Regions from separate parts of the Buttiauxella agrestis genome, predicted to be linked through region 4. Evidence: predicted binding sites of a transcription regulator. Region 4 holds the regulator's gene; each other region holds the start of a gene.

Region 1 (4,858 bases), 3.7 Mb from region 4:
ACATGCCCTGATACTGGGCGACCTGTTCTTCTTCTGACGGAAAACCACTTTGCAGCATAAATGGAATTTCGGTGCGATACAGACCAATTCCATCGATACGGCCGCCAAGTTGCTGCTCATGCTCCGGGCTAAGACCCGCATTCAGCATGACCTGGACGCGCTCGCCGCTTTTCAGTGCGGCAGGGCTATCAACGTCGTCTTCAACCAGACGAGTCAGTTCGTTCTCTTCGGTGATGAGACGCTGGTATTCCTGCAACAACACCGTTTCCGGGTCAACGAGCAGTTCACCCCGATAACCATCGACAACCAATGTGCGACGATGCAGCACTGAAGGTTGAATATCAGCGCCCATAACGGTTGGAATGCCGAGCGCCCGCACCATAATTGCAGCATGGGAGTTTGCCGCACCATCGCGCACCACCACCCCAACAAGGCGATTTTGCGGAAGTTCGGCAAGTGTCGTTGCGGATAACTCGTCCGCCACCAATACAAAACGTTCAGGCCAGGTATTGGGACTTTGAATGGTGTCATCGAGATGGAATAACAAACGCTGACCGAGCGTGCGCAAATCGCCCGCTCGTTCTTTCAGGTAGCTGTCACTTAAACTTGCGAACTGTTCCGCAAACTTTTCGATGACTTTTTTAACCGCCCATTCTGCAACCGAGCCTTTATCGACTTCGTCGAATAATTCACGGCGAAGGCGGGCATCGGTTAACAGGTGTGAATAGAGGTCAAAAATTGCTGCCGTTTCTTTCTGCGCTCCCGCCGCAAAGCGTTTGCTGTAGCGACGAAACTCATTGGAAGCCTCTTCAAGGGCAGCGGTCAGGCGCTCACGCTCGAGTATGGTATCAAGCGTTGACGCTTCAGATACCTGCTCCATTAACGGAAGCGTTGAGTCCATCCAGCCTTCGGCAATCGCCACACCTGGCGATGCAGGCAATGCTCGAATTCGCGTCTGGCGATATTGGCCAAACAACGCGGCTAGCTGTGATTGAGAAAGAATGGCTGCCATTTGAGTGGCGAGTGTGACGAGGAAGGACTCCTCGCTTTCATCGTATTGACGATGCTCACGCTGTTGAACCACCAGCACGCCTAATAACTGGCGTCGCTGAATAATAGGAACCCCGAGAAACGCGCGGAAACGCTCCTCTTTTACAGCGGGAACATATTTAAAACTTGGGTGTTTTTGCGCATCGGCAAGGTTTATCGGCTCTGCGAGGCGCCCTACCAGCCCGACAATGCCTTCATCAAATGCGAGGGTAATGGTTCGACCGCGCGGCTTTTTAAGGCCACGCGTCGCCATCAGGTAAAAACAACGCCGGTCATGATCTGCGAGATAAACCGAGCATACCTCGGTGTCCATCGCAAGGCAGATATCTGTAACCAGAATATCCAGCGCCTCATTGAGGCGCGGGGCGCTGGCAACCTTCTCGACTATTTCTCGCAAACGGGTGAGCATTTTTCGCGTGAATTAACCTCTTTTACGTCGCCATGCAGGCGCGTTATTACGTGGTGGCGTAACTTCCTGTAGCGGCATTACGACGCTTGCAAACTCTTTCATCACCCGACGATACACATCGCGTTTAAACGAGACGACCTGACGAACAGGATACCAATAGCTGACCCAGCGCCAGCCATCAAACTCTGGGGTACTGCTGGTTTGCATATTGATATCGTTATCGCTGCTGATCAACTGCAAGAGAAACCATTTTTGTTTCTGGCCGATACAAACCGGCTTTGTGTCCCAACGCACCAAACGTTTAGGTAACTTGTAACGTAACCAGTTTCGGGTCGAGGCGAGTATTCGGACATCTTTTCGCTGTAACCCCACTTCCTCGAAAAGTTCCCGGTACATTGCCTGTTCCGGGGATTCGCCAGGATTGATGCCACCTTGCGGAAACTGCCAGGAATGTTGACCAAAACGCCTGGCCCACATCACTTGACCCTGCCGATTACAGATTACGATACCAACATTCGGGCGGTAGCCATCATCATCGATCACCGGACTACCTCAAAACAAACTTAGATTAGGGCGATTGTTTCATACAAGCGCTAGACGGTAAACCACTGTGTAACGGTTGCCTGAAGGAATAACATTTGAATAACTCACAAAATTTGACCGAGTTATAAACATTAGTAGATTTGGAACCGGCAGTTTATTCACTTTTTCTGTGGATATAACTGTGAAGAACTACCTAATACTCTCGGGACAACTTAGGATAACTCTAAAATACGCTTTCAAAGCACAAATAAAATATTCATTAATTTCAATTAAATAAACAAACATTAATTCTCTCACAGCCCAGTAGTGTGATGATCATCACATATGAAGATCTTCCATTGATGAAAGATCGACCAATGACGTTTTTATCCACAGAATGTGCCAACAAGTTAGTCACAATCTGGTGAAAAAATGGGTTTTACCCCCCAGTCAAGGCTGTAAATCGAACCAGTAGTGAGCTTTTTTACCAGTTATCCCATTTTTCTGTGGATAACCCGGTGTAAGATCCTGTTCATTCCCGGTGACCAGAATGGGAAAAGGTTTTTGCAGGATTCAGATATGACAATTTTAATCGATAAAAATGATTCAAAATCAGTAGATTGTCATTCTTATCCCCGACACGCTAAACTATTTCCACACTGTGGGTAAACCACGCTTATTTTTTAACCGATCAACAGCCAGGCACAATGCAAGCTCTACGTCCATTACTTAACCCTCCAGAAAATGAACAGATTTTACTGGCCCAGGCCCAGAAGCTGGCCGGCTTTACGCTGGGTGAGTTAGCGGCTTTGGCCAACTTGTCGATCCCAAACGATCTTAAGCGCGACAAAGGTTGGATCGGGGTGTTGCTTGAACTGTGGCTGGGTGCCAGCGCCGGAAGCAAACCTGAGCAAGATTTTGCCGCATTGGGGATTGAGCTTAAAACTATCCCCGTGGATAGGTTTGGTCGCCCGCTGGAAACCACGTTTGTCTGTGTTGCGCCTCTCACCGGTAACACCGGAGTGGTTTGGGAAACCAGCCATGTGCGCCACAAATTGAAACGCGTATTGTGGATCCCTGTCGAAGGTGAACGGCAAATTCCGCTGGCTGAGCGGCATATCGGCACACCATTGCTGTGGGCGCCGTCCGAAGAAGAAGAGCAACAGTTACGCATGGATTGGGAAGAGTTGATGGATTTGATTGTGCTCGGGCAAGTTGAACGCATCACGGCCCGTCATGGTGAAGTGCTACAGTTGCGCCCAAAAGCGGCCAACAGCAAGGCGCTAACCGATGCCATCGGGGCAGATGGCGCACCAATTCTGACGTTACCTCGCGGTTTTTACCTGAAAAAGAACTTTACCGCCGCTTTGCTGGCTAATCATTTCTCGTTGTAGATTCATTTAACTTGCACCCAGTTCTAAGCTGGCGTTTATAATTGGCGTTTTAAATTTTCAGGCAGGATTTTTTTAATGTTGTTTGCATGGGTTACCGATCCTAACGCGTGGATGGCGCTGGGCACTCTGACGATTCTCGAAATCGTACTGGGTATCGACAATATCATCTTCCTCTCCCTTGTGGTGGCGAAGCTGCCTAAAGCGCAGCAGGCTAAAGCACGCCGTCTTGGGCTCGGCGCGGCGATGATAATGCGTCTGGTCTTGCTGGCGTCTATCGCCTGGATGACGCACTTAATTCACCCGCTGTTTTCCGTAATGGGCCATGAATTCTCGGCACGCGATCTTATTTTGGCATTGGGTGGGTTGTTCTTAATCTGGAAGGCGAGCAAAGAGATTCACGAGTCCATTGAAGGTGAAGAAGAGAGCATAAAAACAAACGTTCACTCTTTCTTCGGCGCTATCGTGCAAATCATGCTGCTGGATATTATTTTCAGCCTGGACTCGGTGATTACCGCAGTAGGCCTGTCCGATCATCTGTTTATTATGATGGCAGCGGTTGTGATTGCGGTGATGGTCATGATGTTTGCTGCTAAATCGATTGGTGATTTTGTAGAACGCCACCCTTCGGTGAAAATGCTGGCGCTGTCATTCTTGTTGCTGGTTGGCTTTACGCTGATTCTGGAAGGCTTCGATATTCATGTGCCGAAAGGCTACATCTATTTTGCGATGTTCTTCTCCATTGCCGTAGAAACACTGAATCTTATCCGCAACAAAAAGAACCCGCTTTAATCATCTTAGGGGAGGCGCTCTCGCTTCCCCTCTGTTTCTTTTAAGAATTTACTGCTTACCTTCTGCGCTTTGTCGAGTTATTACTAGACTATATATGTCATTCCATACCACACGAGGCGAATAATGATGAAAAAATGGGCAGTTCTAATTTCCGCTGTCGGTCTGGCATTTGCGGTTTCAGGTTGTAGCAGCGATTACGTGATGGCAACCAAAGATGGCCGTATGATTCTGACTGACGGAAAACCGCAGGTCGATGATGACACGGGTTTAGTGAGTTATCGCGATCAGCAAGGCAACGAGATGCAGATTAACCGCGATGATGTTTCGCAAATTATCGAACGTTAATAAATCCAGCATATAAAGGTCAGCGCCTCGCTGGCCTGTAACACTTTTTCTTCGTTTACCCCCTTCCGCTTTTGCTTCCCCTCTGCCATGTTTATAGTCCATTTTTTGTCGGGCGCGTGCCTGGCTGATAAGTCAGAAGAATAAGGAAAGCGGCTATGCAATATCACCGTATCCCCCACAGCTCTCTTGAAATAAGTACGCTAGGGCTGGGAACCATGACGTTTGGTGAGCAAAATAGCGAAGCCGACGCTCATGCACAGCTTGATTACGCCGTCCATCAGGGCGTAAACCTCATTGATGTGGCAGAAATGTATCCGGTGCCACCTCGCCCGGAAACCCAGGGGCTAAC
Region 2 (4,858 bases), 2.6 Mb from region 4:
AAACGGCCCGGCTGACATTAACCACTTCCAGGCCGCAGGTGGTGTTCCAGTGCTGATGCGCGAATTGCTCAAAGGCGGTTTGTTGCACGAAGACGTGAACACTGTCGCGGGCTTCGGTCTGCATCACTACACCATGGAGCCATGGCTGGATAACGGCCAACTGGCCTGGCGTGAAGGCGCAACAACCGCGCTCGATACTGATGTTATCGCCACCCTCGACAAGCCTTTCTCAAAACACGGCGGTACAAAAGTACTTAGCGGCAACCTGGGGAGGGCAGTGATGAAAACGTCTGCTGTACCTGTAGAAAACCAGGTTATCGAAGCGCCAGCGGTGATTTTTGAAAGCCAGCATGACGTATTACCCGCCTTCGAAGCAGGCCTACTTGACCGTGATTGCGTGGTCGTTGTCCGTCATCAAGGGCCAAAAGCGAACGGCATGCCAGAATTACATAAACTTATGCCGCCACTTGGGGTATTATTGGACCGCTGTTTCAAAATAGCGTTAGTCACTGATGGACGGCTGTCGGGTGCTTCAGGTAAGGTGCCCTCTGCAATCCATGTTACCCCAGAAGCGTATGATGGTGGGCTGCTGGCAAAAGTCCGTGATGGCGATATGATTCGCGTCAACGGTCAAACGGGTGAACTGACATTGCTGGTCGATGATGCCGAGCTTGAAAAACGCACTGCATATCACCCGGATCTCAGCGCGGATCGTGTTGGTACCGGCCGTGAACTATTTAGCGCGTTACGCGAACAGTTATCTGGCGCGGAACAGGGCGCGACCTGCATTAAATTTTAAGGACCGGATGTAGCACTTGCTGCGCTGGAAACGAATTATAAAGTTGGTTGAAGAGGCTTGAGATGAAAAACTGGAAAACTACTGCGGAACAGATCCTGAAAACAGGACCGGTTGTCCCGGTTATCGTAATTAACAAACTGGAACACGCAGTACCGATGGCTAAAGCATTAGTTGCTGGCGGCGTGCGCGTTCTGGAAGTGACTCTGCGTACTCCATGTGCAATGGACGCAATTCGCGCTATCGCTAAAGAAGTACCAGAAGCGATTATTGGTGCGGGTACCGTTCTGAACCCAGAGCAACTGGCAGAAGTGACCGAAGCTGGCGCGCAGTTCGCCATCAGCCCTGGCTTGACTGAGCCATTGCTGAAAGCAGCCACCGAAGGTTCCATTCCATTGATCCCGGGTATCAGCACTGTTTCTGAACTGATGCTGGGCCTGGACTACGGCTTGAAAGAATTCAAATTCTTCCCGGCTGAAGCGAATGGCGGCACCAAAGCACTGCAAGCTATCGCAGGTCCATTCTCTCAGGTTCGTTTCTGCCCAACTGGCGGGATCACACCGGCTAACTACCGTGACTACCTGGCGCTGAAAAGCGTTCTGTGTATCGGTGGTTCTTGGTTGGTTCCGGCTGACGCGTTGGAAGCTGGCGATTACGATCGCATAACTACTCTGGCCCGTGAAGCAGTCGAAGGCGCGAAATAACACGTCATCCTTCGAGCCGTAGATGCGTTGGCTACGTTCACTCACCCCGGTCACATAGTTATCTATGCTCCCGGGGATTCTTTCTCTTGCCGCCTTCCTACGACTCGAATGATTCGTGTTATTGAATCCCTGCTCATTTGAGCGGGGATTTTTTTTATCCTTTGACGATTACGGCTTTGGTTGCGGCAATGGCGCGCGCAATCGCATCTTCTACGCTCGAGCCGGTCGCTAAAGCGACACCCATCCGACGCTTGCCGTTAATCTCCGGTTTACCAAACAGGCGTACCTGCAAACCCGCACCTACCGCTGCACCGACGTTGCCGTACTGCACGTTGTCACTGGTTAATTCCGGGAGAATGACCGCTGATGCCGCCGGGCCATACTGGCGAATGTCACCAATCGGCAAGCCGAGAAATGCGCGGACATGCAAGGCAAATTCTGACAAGTCCTGGGAAATCAGCGTCACCATGCCGGTATCGTGTGGGCGAGGGGAGACTTCGCTGAAAATAACCTCATCACCGCACACGAACAACTCAACGCCAAACAGCCCGTAGCCACCCAACGCTTTCACGACTTTCTCAGCGACTTCCTGAGCACGAGCCAGAGCAACGTCGCTCATTTTTTGTGGCTGCCAGGATTCGCGATAATCGCCATCTTCCTGACGATGACCGACCGGGGCGCAGAAATGCACCCCATCGACAGCACTGATGGTCAACAGAGTGATTTCGAAATCAAAATTCACCACGCCTTCGACAATCACTTTTCCTTTGCCAGCTCGGCCGCCTTCTTGCGCGTAGGCCCAGGCTTTGGCTAACTGATCTGCTGTGCGGATAAAACTTTGCCCTTTGCCGGAAGAGCTCATTACCGGTTTAACGATGCATGGCAGGCCGATTTCTTCGACGGCTTGTAAGAACGCCGCTTCGCTATCGGCAAAACGGTAGCTGGAGGTGGGAAGAGTTAAATCCTCCGCGGCCAGGCGACGAATACCTTCGCGGTTCATCGTCAGTTGTGTGGCTCTGGCGCAAGGCACCACACGCTGGCCTTGCTGCTCAAGCTCAACCAGCATATCGGTGGCAATCGCTTCAATTTCGGGAACGATGTAATCAGGCATTTCACTGGCGACCAGCTTTTTAAGCTCTGCACCATCCAGCATATTAATGACATGGCTGCGGTGCGCGACATGCATCGCAGGCGCATCGGCGTAGCGGTCTACGGCTATCACTTCCAGCCCCAGACGCTGACACTCAATCGCCACTTCTTTTCCTAATTCACCTGATCCTAACAACATCACACGAGTAGCTGAAGGACGAAGCGCTGTTCCCAACATTGACATAATCTGTATACCCGAACGGAGAAAAATAGACCGGCGGATTATAAACGAAAACGTTTGCGTACGCAGTTTTTTTCCCCGCTTGCGATACAGGGTTAATATCATTACACTGTTTAAATAAACAGTTAAACGGAGCTGCAAAATGGCGGTTGAAATCAAATACGTTGTGGTACGAGAGGGGCAAGAAAAAATGTCTTTTGCCAGTAAAAAAGATGCAGACGCCTATGACAAAATGCTCGATCTTGCTGAAGTTCTGGGTGAATGGCTCACACATAGCCCGGTTGCGCTTGAAGAAGGGCAAGGTGATGTGCTGGCGATGTGGATGGCAGAAAATAAAGATGTGCTCTCTACAGTGCTGAGAAGCGGCAAATTGCCAGAGCTTGAAACGACCGATGCGGCTGACGAAACATCTGACGACGAAGCAATTTCTGAGGAAGCTGCTCCTGACGATAAGGTGGCTGAACATCCTCGCAAGCGCACCAGGGCAGCCTGAGTTGGCACGCGTCGGGCTACCGGCGCGGTTCTTTTCTCATCTTTAGCCTTATCAGACACTTCTTGACAGCCTTTCGCTTAACCTCAGATGTTAAGTTCCTAATAAAGGGTGTCTCTTATGAGCAACTGGTTACAGCAGCTTCAGTCAATGCTGGGGCAAGCTACACAATCCGTACAAAATCATACAGGCCAGAATCAATCCTCTGGTCATCCTCAGGGAAATGGCTCGCAGGGGCTAAGTAAATTACTGGTACCGGGCGCTCTGGGTGGTTTGGCGGGTTTATTACTGGCAAGCAAATCATCGCGTAAATTACTGACTAAATACGGCACCAGCGCCTTACTGGCAGGTGGTGGTGCGGTTGCCGGAAGCGTGTTGTGGAATAAATACAAAGACCGCGTTCGTGAAGCCCATCAGGGTGAACCACAATTCGGGCAGCAACAATCTCCGGTTGATGTGCGCACGCAGCGCCTGGTCATGGCGCTGGTTTTTGCCGCTAAAAGTGACGGGCACATAGACGATAAAGAACGTCAGATTATCGATCAGCAACTGCGTGATGCAGGCATTGAAGGCCAGGGCCGCAACCTGATTCAACAGGCTATCGATCAACCGCTTGATCCTCAGCGGCTGGTGCAAGGCGTTAATAACGAAGAAGAAGCATTAGAACTTTACTTCCTTAGCTGCGCGGCAATCGACATCGACCACTTTATGGAGCGCAGTTATCTGAATGCTTTAGGCGATGCGTTAAAAATCCCGCAAGATGTACGCGAAGGTATCGAACAAGATATTAAGCAACAGAAACTCAACCTGCCGGGATAATCCCGGCATTTTCCGCAAAATCCCACGTTACGCTTGCAAGGCTGTCTGAATTTGCCACCCTTACAGGGTGTTAACTCAAAAAGAAAAATGACATGCCACCAAAAGCAAAAAAAATTCCGCACACCCTGTCCATGCATGGTGATACCCGCATCGATAACTATTACTGGTTGCGCGACGACGAGCGCGCTGATGCGCAGGTACTTGATTATCTTCATCAGGAAAATGATTACGGTCATCAGGTGATGAGCACCCAACAGGCATTACAGGAACGCCTGCTCAAAGAGATGATTGACCGTATCCCGCAGCGAGATGTCTCCGCACCCTATACGCAAAATGGCTATCGCTATCGTCAGATTTTTGAAACCGGCAATGAATACGCCATTTATCAGCGCCAGTCTGCGGTTTCTGCCGAGTGGGATGAGTGGAGTACGCTGGTTGATGGCAATCGCCGCGCCGCCCACAGTGAATTTTACACCATGGGTGGAATGAGCATTACACCTGACAATACGGTGATGGCGCTGGCGGAAGATTTCCTGTCCCGCCGCCAGTACGGATTGCGTTTCCGCAATCTTGAAACCGGGAACTGGTACCCGGAGGTGCTGGAAAACGTCTCCAGCAGCTTTGTCTGGGCTAATGACTCCGCAACGCTTTACTACGTGCGCAAACATCCCAAAACGCTGTTGCCGTATCAGGTCTGGCGGCACACCGTTGGGCATCCG
Region 3 (4,858 bases), 1.3 Mb from region 4:
ACCGCAACTTTTTGATTGCGATAGAAGAAACCGTCACACGTTGCGCAGGCAGAAACGCCACGACCTTTGAACGCCTCTTCAGAAGGCAGACCCAAATAGCGAGCAGAAGCACCGGTGGCGATAATTAACGCGTCGCAGGTGTATTCGCCGCTGTCGCCCGTTAGACGGAACGGACGGCTTTGCAAATCCACTTTAGAAATGTGATCGAACAGAATTTCTGTTTCGAATTTGGTCGCATGTTCGTGCATGCGCTCCATCAACGCTGGGCCTGTCAGGTCATTAGGATCGCCAGGCCAGTTCTCAACTTCAGTCGTTGTGGTCAACTGCCCACCTTTTTCCATCCCGGTAATCAAGACGGGCTTGAGGTTAGCGCGTGCCGCGTAGACTGCTGCGGTATAGCCCGCAGGGCCGGAGCCAAGAATTAGCAATTTACTGTGTTTAGCGGTGCCCATGAGATCCTCATTGTTCGTTGGCAGTCAATCGAGGGATTGTAGGGAATTTGGCGGGTTAAAAAAAGGGTACAACGGTGGTGATGGGTAATAGTGTTAACGATATGTGCAATAGTCGTGTTCAATCAATCCCTGCAAATGAATAGAAAGCGCATAGAAATCCATCAGAACAGGGTAATTAGTCACGCCACTAAAGTGATGAATAATCGTCAAGTCGCCGGGATATATGGCACGTTCCACTAATTTTCGATGTTTTGCTTTGACAATCCGCTAAGCATTTGCGAAAACATTCGAGGAAGAAAAACATTTGGTGTGAGAGCAGTAAAATAATCACGCATACCTGATGCAATTTTACCGGGTTATTGAAATCTACTCATGGCGTGGACAGACGCCATGAGTGATGTCGATAGCGGCCATTGGGCACCGGTCTTCTCACGTACACTCGGAACATTGACGTTGACCGGGTTATGGCAGGTGAAGGAAGGAACAAAGAGAGACAATAATAATGGTAGATAGTAAGAAGCGCCCTGGCAAAGATCTCGACCGCATCGATCGTAACATTCTGAATGAACTGCAGAAGGACGGACGTATTTCCAACGTCGAGCTTTCGAAGCGAGTAGGGCTTTCACCGACTCCGTGCCTTGAGCGCGTGCGTCGTCTGGAACGACAGGGTTTCATTCAGGGCTACACCGCTCTGTTGAACCCGCATTATCTGGATGCATCACTTCTGGTTTTTGTTGAGATTACTCTGAATCGTGGCGCCCCGGATGTGTTTGAGCAATTTAACGCCGCAGTTCAGAAACTTGAAGAAATTCAAGAATGTCATTTGGTATCCGGCGATTTCGACTATCTGTTGAAAACCCGTGTACCTGATATGTCTGCGTACCGCAAATTACTAGGCGAAACCTTGTTGCGACTGCCGGGTGTGAACGATACCCGTACGTACGTAGTGATGGAAGAGGTCAAACAGAGCAATCGTCTGGTTATTAAGACCCGTTAACACGGGCCAGGTGCAAAATCTGCGTATTTTGGTTACACTCCTGGTAATTCATACAGCAACAGTGCCGGGAATGCCCGGCACTGTTGCTCTCCATATTTATTAAGGACCTGGAGAGTCTTACTTGAGCCAGGAATACACCGAAGAAAAAGAAGTTACATTGAGGAAACTCAGCAGCGGGCGTCGTGCGTTAGAGGCGTTACTGCTTCTTGTTGCCATTTTTGCCGTCTATTTGATGGTGGCGTTGCTCAGTTTTAATCCTTCCGATCCGAGTTGGTCACAAACCGCATGGCACGAACCTATCCATAATCTGGGTGGAATGCCAGGTGCGTGGCTGGCTGATACTCTGCTATTCATCTTTGGCGTGATGGCCTACACCATCCCGGTAATCATTATCGGTGCGTGTTGGTTCACCTTCCGTAACCGTGATAGCGAAGAGTTTGTTGATTACTTTGCCGTTTCCTTGCGCCTGATTGGTGTATTGGCCATGGTGCTTACGGCCTGTGGCCTGGCGGCGATAAACGCAGATGATATTTGGTACTTTGCCTCAGGTGGCGTAATAGGAAGTTTGCTCAGCACTGCGATGATGCCTTTGCTTAATAGCAGCGGCGGCACAATTGCGTTGTTGTGCGTTTGGGCGGCAGGTTTAACCCTGTTTACCGGCTGGTCCTGGGTCAGTATTGCAGAGAAAATTGGCAGTGCGACATTAAGCGTACTGACTTTTGCCAGCAACCGTACGCGCCGGGATAACACCTGGCATGACGATGATTACGACTATGAAGATGAAGAACATAACGAAGAACACGCTCCAGAAGTAACGGAAAAGCGTGAGTCTCGTCGTGCGCGTATTTTGCGTGGAGCATTGGCACGTAAGCAGCGTATATCTGAGAAATTCTCCAATCCTAACGCGCGTAAAACAGACACTGCACTGTTTTCTGGTAAGCGTATGGATGATGCGGAAGATGACGTTTTATTCTCGGGAAATAAAGCGACGCCGCCTGAGGACGACGTTTTGTTCTCAGGGAATAAAGCAACACTACCGGAAAGCGACGAATACGATCCCTTATTACACGGGCAGTCTATCGTTGCCCCGGTTGCGGCAACTGCCGCCGCTGCAATGGCGACCCCTGCCTATGCCGCTCCCGTTATGCCAACCGCGACCGTATCACCAGTAGCTGCTCCGGCACCAGAAGTGGATCACCATCCCGCGATTGCCTGGGAACCTGCGCCTACAACGGTGACGCCTGAGCCCGTGATTGCGCCTGCGCCTGAAAGTTACGACGCGCCTCGTCCGGCGGATCAATATCATCCGCAATACTCTGCGCAACAAAATCCACAGCAGCATCCGCAGCAAGTCACCAGCCATTGGTCAGAACCGGCTGTGGAGCAACCTTTTGTTGAACCGGCTTACTATGAACCAGAGGCTCCAGAGCCTGTTGTTCAGCCTGAGCCAGTTGAAGAATTCAAACCCGCTGTTCGCCCGCCACTGTACCATTTCGAAGAAGTCGAAGAGCGTCGTGCGCGTGAACGTGAGCAACTGGCAGCCTGGTATCAGCCGGTAAATGAGCCTAAGCCTGATCCTTATGGCTATGACAGCTCACCCGCTTTTGCATCTACAACATCTACGGACGCTTCGCGGATTGAAACACCGGCTATGCCTCAGGGGATGTCCAGCGTAATGCCGGAAGTTCCGATCGTGCCAACGCCGGAAATTCCGCAAGGAGTTAAAGATGCTGCAAAAGTCGCAGGTGTCGCGGCAGCCTTTAGCCCGGTGTTTAGCATTGCCAGCGACGCGCCTCGCCCTCAGGTCAAAGAGGGGATTGGCCCGCAGTTGCCACGTCCAAATCGTGTGCGCGTTCCGACTCGTCGTGAGCTTGCGTCCTATGGCATCAAGTTGCCTTCTCAGCGAATGGCTGAAGAAGAAGCGCGTCGCCAGGGCGGGATGGATATGGAAGACGACTATGCTGACGATGCCGAGGAAATGGAACAGCAGGAACTCGCTCGCCAGTTCGCGGCTCAGCAACAACAGCGTTATGGTGAAGAGTATAAAGACGATGCGACGCAGCAAGATGAAGCAGAGGCTGAGCAGGCAGAATTAGCTCGCCAGTTTGCAGCGCAGCAGCAACAGCGTTACTCCGCGGAACAACAGCAACCGACTCAGCAACAGCCAAATAATGTGCCGTTCTCACTGGATGATTTTGATTTCTCGCCAATGAAAACGTTAGTTGATGATGGCCCGAGTGAGCCGTTATTTACGCCGAGTCCGGTTGAAGCACCAGCCCCTGTTCAACAACCGCAAAGTTGGCAAGCCGCGCCGCAGTCGCATGTGCAGCAGCAACCGCCAGCACCTGCTCCTGTTGCAGCACCTCCGGTGCAAGAAAGTTTGATTCACCCATTCCTGATGCGTAATGGGGACGATCGTCCACGGCAGCGCCCAACAACACCATTGCCATCGCTGGACTTGTTGACCTCACCACCAGCAGAAGTGGAGCCGATTGACACCTTCGCGCTAGAGCAAATGGCTCGCCTGGTAGAAGCTCGTCTTGCCGATTACCGGATTAAAGCCGATGTGGTGGATTACTCTCCAGGTCCGGTTATCACCCGTTTCGAGCTGGATTTAGCGCCAGGTGTCAAAGCTGCTCGCATTTCTAACTTGTCGCGCGACCTTGCGCGCTCGTTATCAACAGTTGCGGTGCGTGTCGTTGAAGTTATTCCAGGCAAACCCTATGTGGGCCTTGAGTTACCAAACAAAAAACGCCAGACCGTTTACCTACGCGAAGTTCTCGACTGCGCTAAGTTCCGCGAAAGCGCTTCTCCGTTAACGGTCGTCCTGGGTAAAGATATCGGTGGCGAACCGGTGATTGCCGATCTGGCGAAAATGCCACACTTGCTGGTTGCGGGTACCACCGGGTCCGGTAAGTCTGTTGGTGTGAACGCCATGATCCTCAGTATGTTGTATAAAGCGACACCTGAAGAAGTGCGCTTTATTATGATCGACCCGAAAATGCTTGAGTTGTCAGTGTATGAAGGTATCCCACATCTGTTAACGGAAGTCGTAACGGATATGAAAGATGCGGCCAATGCATTGCGCTGGAGCGTGAACGAAATGGAACGCCGCTACAAACTGATGTCTGCTCTGGGCGTTCGAAATCTGGCAGGTTACAACGAACGTGTGCTGGAAGCTGAACGCATGGGTCGTCCAATTCCAGATCCATTCTGGAAACCAGGCGACAGCATGGAAGTTTCCCATCCAATGCTCGAAAAGCTGCCGTATATCGTTGTGTTGGTCGATGAGTTTGCTGACCTGATGATGACGGTCGGTAAGAAAGTAGAAGAGTTGATTGCCCGCCTGGCGCAAAAAGCGCGTGCTGCGGGTATTCACCTGGTGCTGGCCACTCAGCGCCCATCCGTT
Region 4 (4,858 bases):
CGCGCGGGCGATAGCTTTTGATGCCAGAAGTTTGTTAAACAGATCCTGGCGTACCGGCAGACGCGGCCCGACAGTCGCCAGGCGCTGACGTGCGAAGTGCATACGTGCCACTCGCGCCAGTTTCTGAGCGATTTTTTTATCTGTACCGTGATCGGTTGCCATCTGGCGCAGCGAAACCGGTGCAGAAAAACGCACAAAGCTGTCGCGGCCAAGCCAGGAGACGGCGAAGAATTTCTGAATGCCGTTGAGCATTCTTAATGGCGGATTCACTTCGCCTTTTTCGCGCCCCGGTGAACGGCCAAACATGACCGAAACAGGCACCATCTGCACATCCAGATTTGGATTGCTACGGTGCAAATCGAGGTAATCATGGAACAGCTTGATCGACTCTTCTTTTGGCGTGTAATAAGTGAATACACGCGGCCCGCCATGGATAAAGACATAGCGCGGCAGCACCGCTCCGTCGATTTCTAACGGCTCGAGAGGGTCGGGCAAGTTATGCGCGAGGCATTGAGCGCGCAGGGTTAATAAGTCCGCCTTTGAGTTATAGGGCAGCACGTACATTATTGGACGTGTGGGATCTAAGCCCAGTTCGGCTTGTGGATCTGCCGGAATAGACTTGCTCTTTACCAGAACGCCTAATGGTAAATTAAGTAATTTGTAGTAGATTCTTGGCCAGCCTGACATAAACGATGTAAAGCCTCAGGTTAATGATGCAAATTCGCCGCAAGAATATCAGAATCTGACCCAGATTTCTGTGGCGTTATAATTTTGACAAGCATTGATGCAAATAATTTGAAAAGGTTGCCCAAAATGGCGAGTAGTACCACTGGACTTACCCGTATTATCAAAGCTGCAGGCTATTCATGGAAAGGGCTAAAAGCGGCCTGGATCAACGAAGCTGCTTTCCGCCAGGAGGGCGTTTCGGCTGTCATCGCCATCGCTATTGCCTGCTGGTTAGATGTTGACCCTATTACCCGTATTTTACTGATTGGTTCAGTCGTGCTGGTGATGATTGTCGAAATCCTCAATAGCGCTATTGAGGCCCTCGTTGACCGTGTTGGTACTGACTATCACGAGCTTTCCGGGCGAGCGAAAGATATGGGCTCAGCCGCTGTATTAATCGCCATTATCCTTGCAGTAATTACCTGGGTCACGCTGCTTTGGCAGCATTTGCGATAGTCTTTCCAGAATAGTTAAGTGCCTGGTTTTTTGCTTAATTTGTGGTTCCAAATTCGCCTTTAACTGTATATACTCACAGCATAACTGTATAAACACCCAGGGGGCGGAATGAAAGCGTTAACTACCAGGCAGCAAGAGGTGTTTGATCTTATTCGGGATCATATCAGCCAGACCGGCATGCCACCGACACGTGCCGAGATTGCTCAACGTCTGGGGTTCCGTTCACCGAACGCTGCTGAAGAACATTTAAAAGCTCTCGCCCGTAAAGGCGTGATTGAGATTGTTTCCGGCGCTTCGCGTGGCATTCGCTTGCTGGTGGAAGAGATCACCGGCATCCCGCTGGTTGGGCGCGTCGCTGCGGGTGAACCACTCCTTGCGCAGCAGCATATCGAAGGCCATTACCAGGTAGATCCTTCACTGTTCAAACCGAATGCCGACTTCCTGCTGCGCGTCAGTGGGATGTCTATGAAAGACATCGGTATTATGGACGGTGATTTACTGGCGGTGCATAAAACTCAGGATGTGCGTAACGGCCAGGTTGTGGTGGCGCGCATTGATGATGAAGTGACAGTTAAACGTTTGAAACAGCAGGGGAATACCGTTCACCTGCTGCCAGAAAACAGCGAATTCGAGCCGATAGTGGTTGACCTGCGCGAGCATAACTTCTCGATTGAAGGGCTGGCTGTTGGCGTAATTCGCAACGGTGACTGGCTGTAAAATCTCTTTAGGTGATGCGCATTTAAGTGCGCATCACTGTCTTAATTCTCTTTGATCTCCTTCAGGAGAGGTCATGCAATTATTCTCCACAGCGGATCGTGCGCTCTGGCGCCTCGCTTTACCCATGATTTTCTCCAACATTACCGTCCCGCTGCTTGGCCTTGTCGATACCGCCGTTATTGGTCATCTGGATAGTCCTGTTTATTTGGGCGGCGTTGCCATTGGTGCGACAGCAACCAGCTTCCTGTTTATGTTATTGCTGTTTCTGCGCATGAGTACCACCGGCTTAACCGCCCAGGCCTTTGGTGCAAACAACCCCTCCGCTTTAGCTCGCGCACTGGTTCAGCCTTTATTGCTGGCACTCGGAGCGGGTATTGCCATTGTCTTGCTGCGCGAACCGCTAATCTCACTGGCTCTGCGTATTGTCGGTGGTAATCAGGATGTGCTCTATCAAGCGCGACGTTTTCTTGAGATTCGTTGGCTAAGCGCCCCGGCTTCCCTGGCTAATTTGGTCTTGCTCGGCTGGTTGCTGGGCGTTCAATACGCACGCGCGCCGGTTATCTTGTTAGTGGTCGGTAACGTTCTGAATATTGTGCTCGACGTGTGGCTGGTGATGGGGCTGCATATGAATGTTCAGGGGGCTGCACTCGCTACCGTCACGGCTGAATACGCCACATTTATCATCGGCTTGCTCATGGTGAAAAAGGTCATGGGCCTGCGTGGAATCAGTGGTGAAATACTCAAACAGGCTTGGCGCGGTAATGTTCGGCGCTTGTTGGCGCTTAACCGTGACATCATGCTCCGCTCGCTGTTATTACAGATTTGCTTTGCCTCCGTGACCATCTTTGGCGCGCGTTTGGGCAGTGAAATCGTCGCGGTGAATGCGGTACTAATGACGTTGCTGACCTTCACCGCTTACGCGCTCGATGGTTTTGCCTATGCCGTTGAGGCGCATTCCGGGCAGGCTTATGGGGCCAGAAATCGGGGGCAATTACTCGAAGTCTGGGGGGCTGCATGTCGCCAGGCAGGTTTAGTCGCGCTGGCATTCGCCGCCGTTTATGCCTTGTTGGGTGAGCAAATTGTTTCCCTTTTGACGTCAATTGCTGAGCTGCAACGGCAAGCGGATATCTATTTGTATTGGCAGATAATTTTACCCGTTGTCGGCGTGTGGTGCTATTTGCTTGATGGCATGTTTATTGGTGCAACTCGAGGGACTGAAATGCGCAATAGCATGGCTGTCGCGGCGTTGGGCTTTGGCCTGTCGATGTTTACCGTACCGTATTTAGGCAACCACGGGCTGTGGCTTTCGCTGGCTGTATTCCTTGCGTTACGAGGTTTGTCGCTGGGCTGGATATGGCGTCGCCACTGGCAGAAAAACACCTGGTTTAACAATGTTCAAAATTAAGCCGTTAGGTTAAACATTCTTAGTTTTCCCCATACCGCCATATCCTTGACTACAATTATTTCCACGTCCAGCAGAAACAGGGTGTCAGCCAAACGGAAGCACCCGGACGATGGTAATTTTTTGTTAGTAATTTTTCACCGAACGATGAGGATATTATTATGAATAAAGACGAAATCGGCGGTAACTGGAAACAGTTCAAAGGCACAGTAAAAGAGAAATGGGGCAAACTGACTGACGATGATATGACCGTCATTGAAGGGAAACGCGATCAGCTTGTCGGCAAAATCCAGGAACGTTATGGATATGAAAAGGATAAGGCAGAGGAAGAGGTCGTTGATTGGGAAACTCGCAACAAATACCGTTGGTAATTAGTTTCCCTCAGATGTGTTAACTCTCAGCCCTGCCCAGGTACACGGACGTACCAAATACCCTAACGCGACTTCTTCTTTGACTGAATCGAATGGTCATGCCCACACGCTTCCGGGTGGCTACACGCTTCAACCTCCGCACAAGCACTGCACAATCCATGCGCCTCAATAACATTATGATGCAGAGCAAAGCCTGATTGGGCTGCTAATTGCTGCATAATATCTTCTACGCCTTCCGCACCCTGTTCTTTCACCGCGCCACATCGGTCGCAGATAAACATGGCTGATGAGTGAGTCGGTTGATCAAAAAGATGGCATAAAACATAGCTGTTGGTTGACTCTACACGGTGTACAAAACCTTGTTCGAGAAGAAAATCGAGCGCACGATACACCGTCGGGGGTTTAGCTTGCGGTTCGCTGGCACGCAGTAAATCCAGCAAGTCATAAGCGCTGATTGCACCTGCCTGCTGTGTCAGCAAACGCAGCACTTCAAGGCGTTGTGGCGTCAGGCGCACATTACGCTGCTCGCATAGTTTTTCAGCCTGCGCTAACACGTTTTGTGAAGTCGTGATGTCCATCAGCATTCCCCTGTAGATTAGCCCTACACTTTACCACAATGCGCAAAAAACGCCGAATGGTGCGCCATTCTGGTCACATCCTTTTGAGATGACTATCCCGGAGTTTGTTATGAATAAACCTGATTGCATTCGCCACTGGAAAGAACTGGAAGGTGAAGATGATTCAACCTATCCCGATAGCACTGAATTATTTTCCATTGGCGCGCCGCTGGCTCGCAAACTAGGTTTAACACGCCTGGGGATTCATCACGAACGCCTGCTACCCGGCCGCCGGACTTCTTATCCCCATGCCGAAAGCAGTGAAGAAGAGTTTGCTTATGTCCTGGAAGGGCATCCACAAGTGTGGATTAACGGGCACCTCTATGCGCTGGAACCAGGTGATAGTGTCGGTTTCCCGGCAGGGACAGGCGTTTGCCATACTTTTATTAATAACACCGAACATGAAGTTCGGTTGCTGATTGTCGGCGAAGCCAATAAAGCGGAAAACAGAATTTACTACCCCTTAAACCCCTCTTACGCAGCACAACGTAAAGATCGCTGGATTGACCATCCGCCGCAATTCTTTGGTCAGCATGATGGTCTGCCTTCCCGAAAAACGAACGGTAAAC

What was found. Region 4 encodes LexA, which represses DNA repair genes until DNA is damaged. Its sites were predicted from a motif close to TNCTGTATGTACATACAGNA; they were not measured.
Region 1: a site for LexA is predicted at 2,436-2,455, ahead of mutH (DNA mismatch repair endonuclease MutH). Genes of this name have one in related genera too.
Region 2: a site for LexA is predicted at 2,938-2,957, ahead of DY231_RS09630 (YebG family protein). Genes of this name have one in related genera too.
Region 3: a site for LexA is predicted at 1,488-1,507, ahead of DY231_RS15820 (DNA translocase FtsK 4TM domain-containing protein). Genes of this name have one in related genera too.

The regions. Positions count from the first base shown of each region.
Region 1 covers NZ_UIGI01000001.1:928,771-933,628, reverse strand. The annotation lists gene ptsP (phosphoenolpyruvate--protein phosphotransferase) at 1-1,459, opposite strand, end outside; gene rppH (RNA pyrophosphohydrolase) at 1,472-2,002, opposite strand; gene mutH (DNA mismatch repair endonuclease MutH) at 2,689-3,375, shown strand; gene DY231_RS04485 (TerC family protein) at 3,451-4,164, shown strand; gene DY231_RS04480 (YgdI/YgdR family lipoprotein) at 4,291-4,509, shown strand; gene DY231_RS04475 (NADP(H)-dependent aldo-keto reductase) at 4,665-4,858, shown strand, end outside.
Region 2 covers NZ_UIGI01000001.1:2,011,018-2,015,875, forward strand. The annotation lists gene edd (phosphogluconate dehydratase) at 1-799, shown strand, start outside; gene DY231_RS09620 (bifunctional 4-hydroxy-2-oxoglutarate aldolase/2-dehydro-3-deoxy-phosphogluconate aldolase) at 862-1,500, shown strand; gene purT (formate-dependent phosphoribosylglycinamide formyltransferase) at 1,655-2,833, opposite strand; gene DY231_RS09630 (YebG family protein) at 2,973-3,323, shown strand; gene DY231_RS09635 (tellurite resistance TerB family protein) at 3,441-4,139, shown strand; gene ptrB (oligopeptidase B) at 4,232-4,858, shown strand, end outside.
Region 3 covers NZ_UIGI01000001.1:3,328,929-3,333,786, reverse strand. The annotation lists gene trxB (thioredoxin-disulfide reductase) at 1-452, opposite strand, end outside; gene lrp (leucine-responsive transcriptional regulator Lrp) at 955-1,449, shown strand; gene DY231_RS15820 (DNA translocase FtsK 4TM domain-containing protein) at 1,571-4,858, shown strand, end outside.
Region 4 covers NZ_UIGI01000001.1:4,632,426-4,637,283, reverse strand. The annotation lists gene plsB (glycerol-3-phosphate 1-O-acyltransferase PlsB) at 1-687, opposite strand, end outside; gene DY231_RS21925 (diacylglycerol kinase) at 814-1,182, shown strand; gene lexA (transcriptional repressor LexA) at 1,291-1,899, shown strand; gene dinF (MATE family efflux transporter DinF) at 1,973-3,304, shown strand; gene DY231_RS21910 (CsbD family protein) at 3,463-3,672, shown strand; gene zur (zinc uptake transcriptional repressor Zur) at 3,735-4,250, opposite strand; gene DY231_RS21900 (cupin domain-containing protein) at 4,360-4,858, shown strand, end outside.